Regions from separate parts of the Streptomyces sp. NPDC049954 genome, predicted to be linked through region 3. Evidence: riboswitches for the same ligand, from Rfam matches in the RefSeq annotation. Region 3 holds a riboswitch; each other region holds the start of a gene.
The links. Region 3 has a riboswitch for thiamine pyrophosphate ahead of AB0J21_RS01355 (cytosine permease). Riboswitches for the same ligand answer to the same signal wherever they lie in the genome.

Region 1: it holds a riboswitch for thiamine pyrophosphate, as region 3 does, so the genes downstream of both, AB0J21_RS31630 (thiamine ABC transporter substrate-binding protein) here and AB0J21_RS01355 (cytosine permease) in region 3, are expected to answer to the same signal.
Region 2: it holds a riboswitch for thiamine pyrophosphate, as region 3 does, so the genes downstream of both, thiO (glycine oxidase ThiO) here and AB0J21_RS01355 (cytosine permease) in region 3, are expected to answer to the same signal.
Region 4: it holds a riboswitch for thiamine pyrophosphate, as region 3 does, so the genes downstream of both, thiC (phosphomethylpyrimidine synthase ThiC) here and AB0J21_RS01355 (cytosine permease) in region 3, are expected to answer to the same signal.

Annotation. Positions count from the first base shown of each region.
Region 1 covers NZ_JBFALS010000021.1:83,735-85,929, forward strand. The annotation lists gene rlmN (23S rRNA (adenine(2503)-C(2))-methyltransferase RlmN) at 1-660, shown strand, start outside; TPP riboswitch at 763-890, shown strand; gene AB0J21_RS31630 (thiamine ABC transporter substrate-binding protein) at 973-2,061, shown strand.
Region 2 covers NZ_JBFALS010000005.1:342,652-344,846, reverse strand. The annotation lists gene thiO (glycine oxidase ThiO) at 1-1,052, opposite strand, end outside; TPP riboswitch at 1,050-1,162, opposite strand; gene AB0J21_RS13435 (FAD-dependent oxidoreductase) at 1,282-2,195, shown strand, end outside.
Region 3 covers NZ_JBFALS010000001.1:316,043-318,237, forward strand. The annotation lists gene AB0J21_RS01350 (glutamate--cysteine ligase) at 1-394, opposite strand, end outside; TPP riboswitch at 840-934, shown strand; gene AB0J21_RS01355 (cytosine permease) at 926-2,195, shown strand, end outside.
Region 4 covers NZ_JBFALS010000018.1:52,744-54,938, forward strand. The annotation lists gene AB0J21_RS30105 (YibE/F family protein) at 1-1,041, opposite strand, end outside; TPP riboswitch at 1,114-1,262, shown strand; gene thiC (phosphomethylpyrimidine synthase ThiC) at 1,255-2,195, shown strand, end outside.

The DNA.
Region 1 (2,195 bases), on a different contig from region 3:
GCCGAGATCGTGCACCAGATCGTCGACGGCATGCGGGCCCTGCGCGACGGGGAGATCCCCGGGGGCGTCGCCCGTCTCTCGAACATCGTCTTCATGGGGATGGGCGAGCCGCTCGCCAACTACAACCGTGTGGTCGGCGCCATCCGTCGTCTCACCGATCCGGAGCCCGACGGTCTCGGGCTGTCGCAGCGTGGCATCACCGTGTCCACCGTCGGCCTCGTCCCGGCCATGCACCGGTTCGCCGACGAGGGCTTCAAGTGCCGGCTCGCCGTATCGCTGCACGCCCCCGACGACGAACTGCGCGACACCCTCGTCCCCGTCAACACGCGCTGGAAGGTGCGGGAGGTGCTGGACGCCGCGTGGGAGTACGCGGAGAAGTCGGGGCGGCGCGTGTCCATTGAGTACGCGCTCATCCGCGACATCAACGACCAGGCGTGGCGCGGGGACCTGTTGGGCCGTCTCCTCAAGAACAAGCGCGTCCACGTCAACCTCATCCCGCTCAACCCCACCCCGGGTTCCAAGTGGACCGCGTCACGCCCCGAGGACGAGCGGGCTTTCGTCGAAGCCATCGCCGCCCACGGTGTGCCGGTGACGGTGCGCGACACGAGGGGGCAGGAGATCGACGGGGCGTGCGGCCAGCTCGCGGCCGCGGAACGGTGACCTGCGCCACCGGATGCTCCCAGCGGTAGGGTGGCTGCGTACATTCGTTCCGTACTCGTCCGTCTGAGCGGCGTCGTGGGTACGGGGCGGAGACAACTTCACACATTCCGACAGGGGAGCGCCACAGCGCTGAGAGTGCGGCACCACGTCCCGTCACGGGGCGACCAGGTCGCAGACCCTCTGAACCTCGCCCGGGTCATTCCGGGTAGGAAGTTCGGTCATCACTCATGCTGTTGCGCCATGCCCACCTTCCGGCCGGGAGGTGGGCATGGCCGCGTCTTCTCCTGGTCACCCAGGAGGAATTCAGTGCGCATCACGATCACGAAAAGGATTGCCGCGAGCGTCGCGGCCACGGGCCTCGGCATCGGCGCCCTCGCGGGCTGCGGCTCGGACGGGGGCAACGGGGACGACAAGGCGAAGGACAAGACCGTCACGCTGGTCACTCACGACTCCTTCGCCGCGTCCAAGAGCGTCCTCGCGGCCTTCCAGCAGAAGACCGGCTACACGGTGAAGGTCCTCAAGAGCGGCGACGCCGGCCAGGCCGTGAACCAGGCGGTGCTCACCAAGGGCAATCCGCAGGGTGACGTCTTCTTCGGCGTCGACAACACGCTGCTGTCCCGCGCCCTCGACAACGGGCTGTTCCAGCCCTACGAGGCCAAGGGACTGAACCGCATCGGGACCGACGTCCAGCTTGACGGGGCAAGGCACCGCGTGACTCCCGTAGACACCGGCGACATCTGCGTGAACTACGACAAGAAGTACTTCGCGCAGAAGAAGCTCGCCCCACCCCGCAGCTTCGCCGATCTTATGAAGCCGCAGTACAAGAATCTTCTGGTCACCGAGAACGCCGCGACGTCCTCGCCCGGCCTCGGCTTCCTGCTCGGTACGACGGCGCAATACGGCGACGACGGATGGCAGGGGTACTGGCGCAAGCTGAGGTCGAACGGCGTCAAGGTCGTCGACAGCTGGGAGCAGGCGTACAACGAGGAGTTCTCCGGTTCGGCCGGAGGCAGGAAGGCCGGTGGCGACCGTCCGCTCGTGGTCTCCTACGCCTCCAGCCCGCCCGTGGAGGTCCTGTACGCCGACCCCCGGCCGAAGGACGCGCCCACCGGTGTGGCGTCGGGGACCTGCTTCCGGCAGATCGAGTTCGCAGGGCTCCTCGACGGTGCGGCGAACGAGGAGGGTGGCAAAGCACTGATCGACTTCCTGATCAGCGGCAGGTTCCAGGCGGACATGCCGCTCAAGATGTTCGTGAACCCTGTGGTGAAGGGCACCGAACTGCCGGAGCTGTTCTCCAAGTACGACGGGACGGCGCAGGGCGCGCACACCGTCGCGCCCGAGGCGATCGCTGAACACCGTGAGGCGTGGATCAAGTCGTGGACCTCACTCGTCGTCAAGTGACCGGCTCGACGGGCCCCGGGGGCACGGAGGCGGATACCGCGTGCTCCGACGGTGCGGAGTCGCGCTCGCTGCCGCGGCAGCAGGCCGATCCCCCCGCGCTGTCGCCCGCCCCGTCTATGGCCCCGTCGCCGTCA
Region 2 (2,195 bases), on a different contig from region 3:
AGGTGCAGTCCGGGCAGCGCGGTCGGGCCGAGCAGCGGGGCGTTGTCGGGGGAGGCGGGCCGCAGCCCCGCGCGCATCTCGGCGAGCGGCAGTTCGGTCAGCCCCGGCACCAGCTCATGGGCGTCCCGCAGCAGTTCGTACACGCCGCCCGCCGTGACCGTCGTGTCGAAACCCTGTTCCTCGCTGGTCGCGCCGACCACGAGTTCGCCGTTCTCACGCGGGACCAGGTAGACGCTGCCGCCGCGCACCACCGCACGCACGGTCCGGCTCAGGAACGGCGCGTACCGGGCCGGGACGGTCAGCCGCAGCACCTGGCCCTTGACGGGGCGCACGGGCACGGCGACCTCCGGCGGCACCCCGTCGAGCCCGCCGCTCTCGCAGCCCGCGGCGAGCACCGTCTGCTCCGCCGTCAGCAGCCCGCCGCCGGACAGGGCCACGCCACGCGCCCGGCCGTCCCCGACGAGCAGCCGGACGGCGCGCTCCCGGCGGAAGGCGACCCCGGCGCGCGCGCACGCGACGAGGAGCGCCGAGGCGAGCCGGCGCGGATCGATCTGGTGGTCGCCCGCGACGCGCAGCCCGCCGCGCACCCCCGGGGCGAGCATCGGTTCGAGGCGGCGGCACTCCCGCCCGCTCAGCCACTGCGAGTCGAGCCCGCACCGCTCGTGCAGCGCGTGCAACTCGCGCAGCTGGGCCCGGTCGTCGCCGTCCAGCGCGACCGCGAGCGTCCCGCACTCCCGGTACCCGAGGTCCTGCCCGCTCGCCTCGGTCAGCTCCGCCACGAAGGCCGGATAGCGGCGCGCCGAGGCGAGGTTCAGCGCGAGCAGGGTCTCCTCGCCGTAGTGCAGTTCGGTGACGGCCGCGAGCATCCCGGCCGCGACCTGCGCCGCACCGCCCCCGGGCCACGGATCGGCCACGGCCACCCGCAGCCCGTGCCGCGCGGCCCGCCACGCCGTGACGAGGCCGATGATCCCGCCGCCGACGACGAGCACGTCCACCGGCGCCCCCGAGGACTGCCCGGAGGGCGGAGCGGGAGCGGTGGACGGTGGAGGCATGGGCACGATGCCCCTCCCTTCGCCGGAATGACCCGGATCAGGTTCGGACGGTCGGAGGCCGCTCCAGCCTCCCTCTCAGCCCGGTCGTCCGGGCTCCCGCGGTGTCCCCGTCACCCTAGACCCGCCCGCGGGGCCCCGGTAGGCCCGGCCCCGCGGGCGGTCACGCTGTGGGGGAGATCTCCCGCCCGCTCCCCGCCGCCGCCCCCGGTGCCCGTCCTACAGTGACCGGGTGAGTGAGCAGAGGCAGCACGAGGCGGACAGACGCACGGTGGTCGTCGGGGCGGGCATGGCCGGGGTGCAGACCGCCGTGGCCCTGCGCGAACAGGGATACGCGGGGCGGATCCTGCTCCTGGGAGCGGAGACGCACGCCCCCTACGACCGCCCTCCGCTGTCCAAGGCCGTCCTGCTCGGCACCGCCGAGGACTCCGCGTTCGACGTCGACTTCGCCGCCCTCGGCGTCGAACTGCGCCTGGGCGTCGAGGTCCTCGGACTGCGCGCCGCAGACCACGAGCTGGACACCTCCCACGGGCCGCTCGCCTACGACACCCTCGTCCTCGCCACCGGCGCCCAGCCGATACGGCTGCCCGGCACCACCGGTCTGCCCGGCGTGCACCTGCTGCGCACCCTCGACGACGTACGCCGCCTGCGCCCGGTGCTCGCCGCCCGGCACACCGTCGTCGTGGTCGGCGCCGGCTGGATCGGCGCCGAGTTCACGACCGCCGCACGCGAGGCGGGCTGCGCCGTGACCGTCGTCGAGGCCGCCGGACGCCCGCTCGCCGGCACCCTGCCCGCCGAGGTCGCCGCCCCGATGGCCGACTGGTACGCGCGGGCCGGGGCCGTCCTGCGCACCGGCGTCCGGGTCGAGGCGGTCGAGGACGGCGCGGTCGTCCTGGAAGGCGGCGAACGCCTGCCCGCCGACGCCGTCGTCGTCGGCGTCGGGGCCCGGCCCGCGACCGGCTGGCTCGCCGGCTCCGGCGTCGACCTCGCCCCCGACGGCTCCGTCCTCGCCGACGAGCACCTGCGCACCTCGGTGCCCGGGGTGTACGCGGTCGGGGACTGCGCCTCCTTCCCCTCCCGCCGCTACGGGCGCCGCCTCCTCGTGCACCACTGGGACAACGCCCTCCAGGGGCCGCACACGGTGGC
Region 3 (2,195 bases):
AGGTCTCGGTTCCCCGGGCCAGCAGCCGGTACAGGTCGGCGACGTTGCGGTAGTGCGGCGCCTCGCTCTCGGGGCGCGGTGGGGCGGGGCGCGGGGAGGTGCCGTTGGCCAGTACGCGGGCCCCGGCCTTCTCGGCGGCCTCCACCAGGCGGGCCCGGGCCGCGGCGGTCTCGGCGCCCAGAGAGCGCAGATCCGGGCAGACCGGGGTGGTCGTCTCGATCATGCTGGTCAGCAGTTCGCGCTGCGGGGCGGTGGCCGCCTCGTCGGGGTGCAGTCTGCGGTGGGCGGTGAGCAGGTCGGCGGCGCCCTCGACCGGGACGAGGGTGTCCGGGTCCACGAGGAGGAACTCCTCCTCGACCCCTAGGGTCGGCGGCGCGTCGGCCGGGGCGCTCATCGCGGGCCGCCCGGGTGGCGGTGGAGCATGAACACTTCTTCACTGATCATGCGTGGTCCTCCGGGTGGGGAGCGGGTGGACGGGCCCGGGCGCGGGGCGCCGGGGCTGGGGGCGGGTTGCGGTCGCTGAACGGGACTGCGGTGCGGGCAGGGCGTACGCGGGGACGGTGCGGGGCGGCGGCCTCGTGCCGGTGTTCCGGGCCGGCTTCGTGCCGGGGGCCCGGGCGGCGCGGACAGTGCCTTCCACTGTCCCGCGCGCCGTGCGTGCGGGACAGAGCGCATCCCGGGCGCCCCGGCGCACGGAATCCTCACCTCCGGGCACCGGGTGCACGACCGGAAATCGCGTAGCGGCAGGGGCCGCGAGGCCGTGTCCGGGGTGGTCACGACGCCCCGGCCGTCCCACCCGTCCCACCGGCGGCCGTGGGTCAGGCGTTACGCTTGCCCGCGTACCGGACACGGGGTGCCCCGCTCGGGGGCTGAGATCACACCCGTCGAACCTGAACCAGCTCGTACTGGCGGAGGGATGTCTTTCATGTCGTTGCCGCACGTCTCCGACGGCTCCTCGCAGCAGCACACCACCGCGGAACGCTCCGTCTTCGACGGCCGGATGCCCTCCGCGCCGGGCGATCTGCGGATGGAGGCGCGCGGGATCACGCCGGTCCCCGAATCGCACCGCTACGGCGGGCCCGGCCGGCTGTTCACCGTGTGGTTCGCGCCCAATCTGACGATGACCGGGGTGTTCACCGGCACGCTGGGCGCGGTGCTCGGCCTCGACGTCGCCACCGCGCTGGCCGCCGTCGTGTTCGGCACCCTGCTCGGCGCGGTGCCCGCGGCCTGGCTCGGGACCTGGGGCAGCCGGACCGGGGCGGGTCAACTCCCCTTGTCGACGCTGGCCTTCGGGAAGGCGGTCGCCCTGCCCGGGATACTCCAGTGGCTGTCCTCGGTGGCCTGGGACGCCCTGATCGGCCTGTTCGGCGGTGACGCGCTCGCGCGGCTGCTGGGCTGGCCGTTCTGGATCGGGGTGCTGGTCATGATGGCGGGCCAGGGACTGGTCGGGGCGCTCGGGTACGAGGCGATCCACCGCCTCCAGAGAGTCATGTCCTTCGCGCTCGCGGTGGCCTTCGTGGTGCTCGCGGTGAAGCTGCTCGACGGGGCCGATCCGGTGACCACGAGCGGCGTGCACGGCATGGACCGCTTCGGGGCGATCGTGCTCACCTCGACGGTCGCGCTGAGCCTGTCCCTGTCCTGGGCGCCGTACGCGAGCGACTTCAGCCGCTACCTTCCGCGCGAGACCTCCCGGCCGCGCATGTTCTGGTTCACGCTGCTCGGGATCGGGCTGTCCTTCGTCGCGGTGCAGTCGCTCGGGCTGTGGGGTGCCTCGGTGTTCACCGACCAGACCGCGAAGGGCGTGGACGAACTGCTGGGCGGCGGCGCGCTCAGCGCTTTCGGGCTGCTCGCGGTGGCGCTCGCCGCGCTGTGCAGCAACGCGATGAACGACTACAGCGGTTCCCTCGCCCTCCAGACGGTGGGGGTGCGCATCCCGCGCCCGCTCGCGGCGGTCCTCGCGGCGGCGCTCGGGTTCCCGCTGGTGCTGTGGATGCACGCGGCGGACACGGCGGCCCGCTTCCAGAACGTCCTGCTGTTCGTCGGGTACTGGATTCCCGGCTTCGTCGCCGTCGTGGCCGTCGACTGGCTCGTCCGGGCGCGGGAACGCGGCGGCGCCCCGGTGGACCTGGCGGCCGAGACGGCGCGTCCGCAGCCGTCCTGGCCGGCCCCGCTGGCCTTCGTCGTGGCCTTCGCCG
Region 4 (2,195 bases), on a different contig from region 3:
GCGGTACAGAGCACGTCGGCTTATCGTCGGGTCGGCCTGCCTCAGCTCCCAGACGGCCGAGGTCTGCGTGACCGTCACGTCGTCCAGCACGCCGAGCGAACCGATGATGACGCCGGCCAGCAGGAGCCCGCTCATGTCGATCTGGGGATAGAGGCCGTGGACGAGCCCGGTGTTGTCGTCGGTGTTGCCGGTCAACGCCGCCCACCCGATGAAGAGCGAGCCGAGCAGGCCGATGAGCAACAGAGACACCAGGGTGCCGAGGACGGCCACCGAGGTGCGGGCCGTCAGCCCGTGGCAGAGGTAGAGCGCGAGCAACATGATGGCACTCGCCCCCACGACCGCCACCACCAGGGGATTCGACCCCTGCAACACCGCGGGCAGAATGAAGAAGGTGAGCACGAGGAAGCTCACGGCGAGCGCCACGAGCGCCATGACCCCCCGCAGTCGGCCGACGGCGACCACCGCCAGCGCGAAGATCCCGGCAAGCAGCAGCATCGGCAGCTTTCGGCCGACATCGGTGACGGAGTACTGGAGTTCACGGGGCGCGTCCGGCGCGTAGGCCAGAACGACTTCCTGGCCTACGTGCAGTCGGCGTGGGGAGTCGGGCTGGACCAGCTCGTTGAAGGTCCGCCCGTGATCCTTGCCCTCGGTGACCTCGACCTTCGCCTGTTCGCAGACACCGTCCGCGTGCCCGCCGTTGCCCGGTACTGCCCCCGACGAGCCCTCGGAGGGCCCGGCCGTCCCGGAACCCGTGCCCGACGCACCGTTCGACGCCGTCCCGTCCTTGCAGCCGATGTGCGTGATCCCGACGACCTTGCCGGCCACGGTCTGCCGGTCGAAGCCCACGCCTGAACGCCCGTGCTCGGGCGGCTCGCCGGGCCACAGCGTCACGAGCCCCAGGACCACGGCAGCGGTGAACGGCACGAGCACGGCGGCGATGACCGTGCGCAGTCTCCTTGAGCCCGGCGCCGCCGGGCCGTGGTGATGGCTGTGGCCGTGGGAGGAGTCGTGGCCGAGATCGGTGGGGGGTCGTGTCGTCACCGCCCGATCATCGCAAGAACGGCACACGCCCTCTGTTCAGCACGCCCGGGAGGGCGTTAGCGTGAAGCCGCGATATGTACACGCGGGAGCTCGGAGCACCGGGCTGAGAGGACGCTGAACTCCGTACGGCCGGGACCCCGGCGAGAAGTGCGGGAAGGCTGCGTCGACCGCCGAACCTGTTACCGGGTAATGCCGGCGTAGGGAGTAGGTCTCATGACCACATCGGACGCGCACACCCCTGCCTCCGCGAAGGAGAGGCCCGCGAGCGAACAGCCGAGGCCCCCGCAGAGTGAACGCACCATCGGCTGGCACAAGGCGTACGTCGAGGGCTCACGCCCCGACCTGCGGGTGCCGGTGCGGGCCGTGCACCTGACCAACGGCCGTACCGTGACCTTGTACGACACCTCGGGCCCGTACACCGACCCGACCGCGAGCACCGACGTACGCGGTGGGCTCGCACCGCTCAGGGAGAACTGGATCGCAGGCCGCGGCGACACCGAGACGTACGCGGGGCGGCCGGTGCGACCGGAGGACGACGGGCTCAAGCACACTTCCCCCCGGGGTGGGCTCCGCAACCTCGATGCGGTCTTTCCCGGGCGCCCCCGGCAGCCGCGCCGGGGCAGGGGCGGACGCGCCGTCACACAACTCGCCTACGCCAGGCGGGGGGAGATCACCCCGGAGATGGAGTTCGTCGCGCTGCGCGAGAACCTCGAACCCGAGGTCGTCCGGGCCGAGCTGGCCGCCGGGCGTGCTGTGCTGCCGGCGAACGTCAACCATCCCGAGACCGAGCCGATGATCATCGGGAAGCGGTTCCTGGTCAAGGTCAACGCCAACATCGGCAACTCCGCGGTGACCTCCTCGATCGAGGAGGAGGTGGAGAAGATGACGTGGGCGACCCGTTGGGGTGCCGACACCGTCATGGACCTCTCCACCGGACGGAACATCCACACCACGAGGGAATGGGTGCTGCGTAATGCGCCGGTCCCCATCGGCACGGTGCCCCTCTACCAGGCGCTGGAAAAGGTCGACGGCAAGGCTGAGGAGCTGAGCTGGGAGATCTACAAGGACACGGTGATCGAGCAGGCCGAGCAGGGCGTGGACTACATGACCGTGCACGCCGGCGTCCGGCTGCCGTACGTCCCGCTCACGGCCCG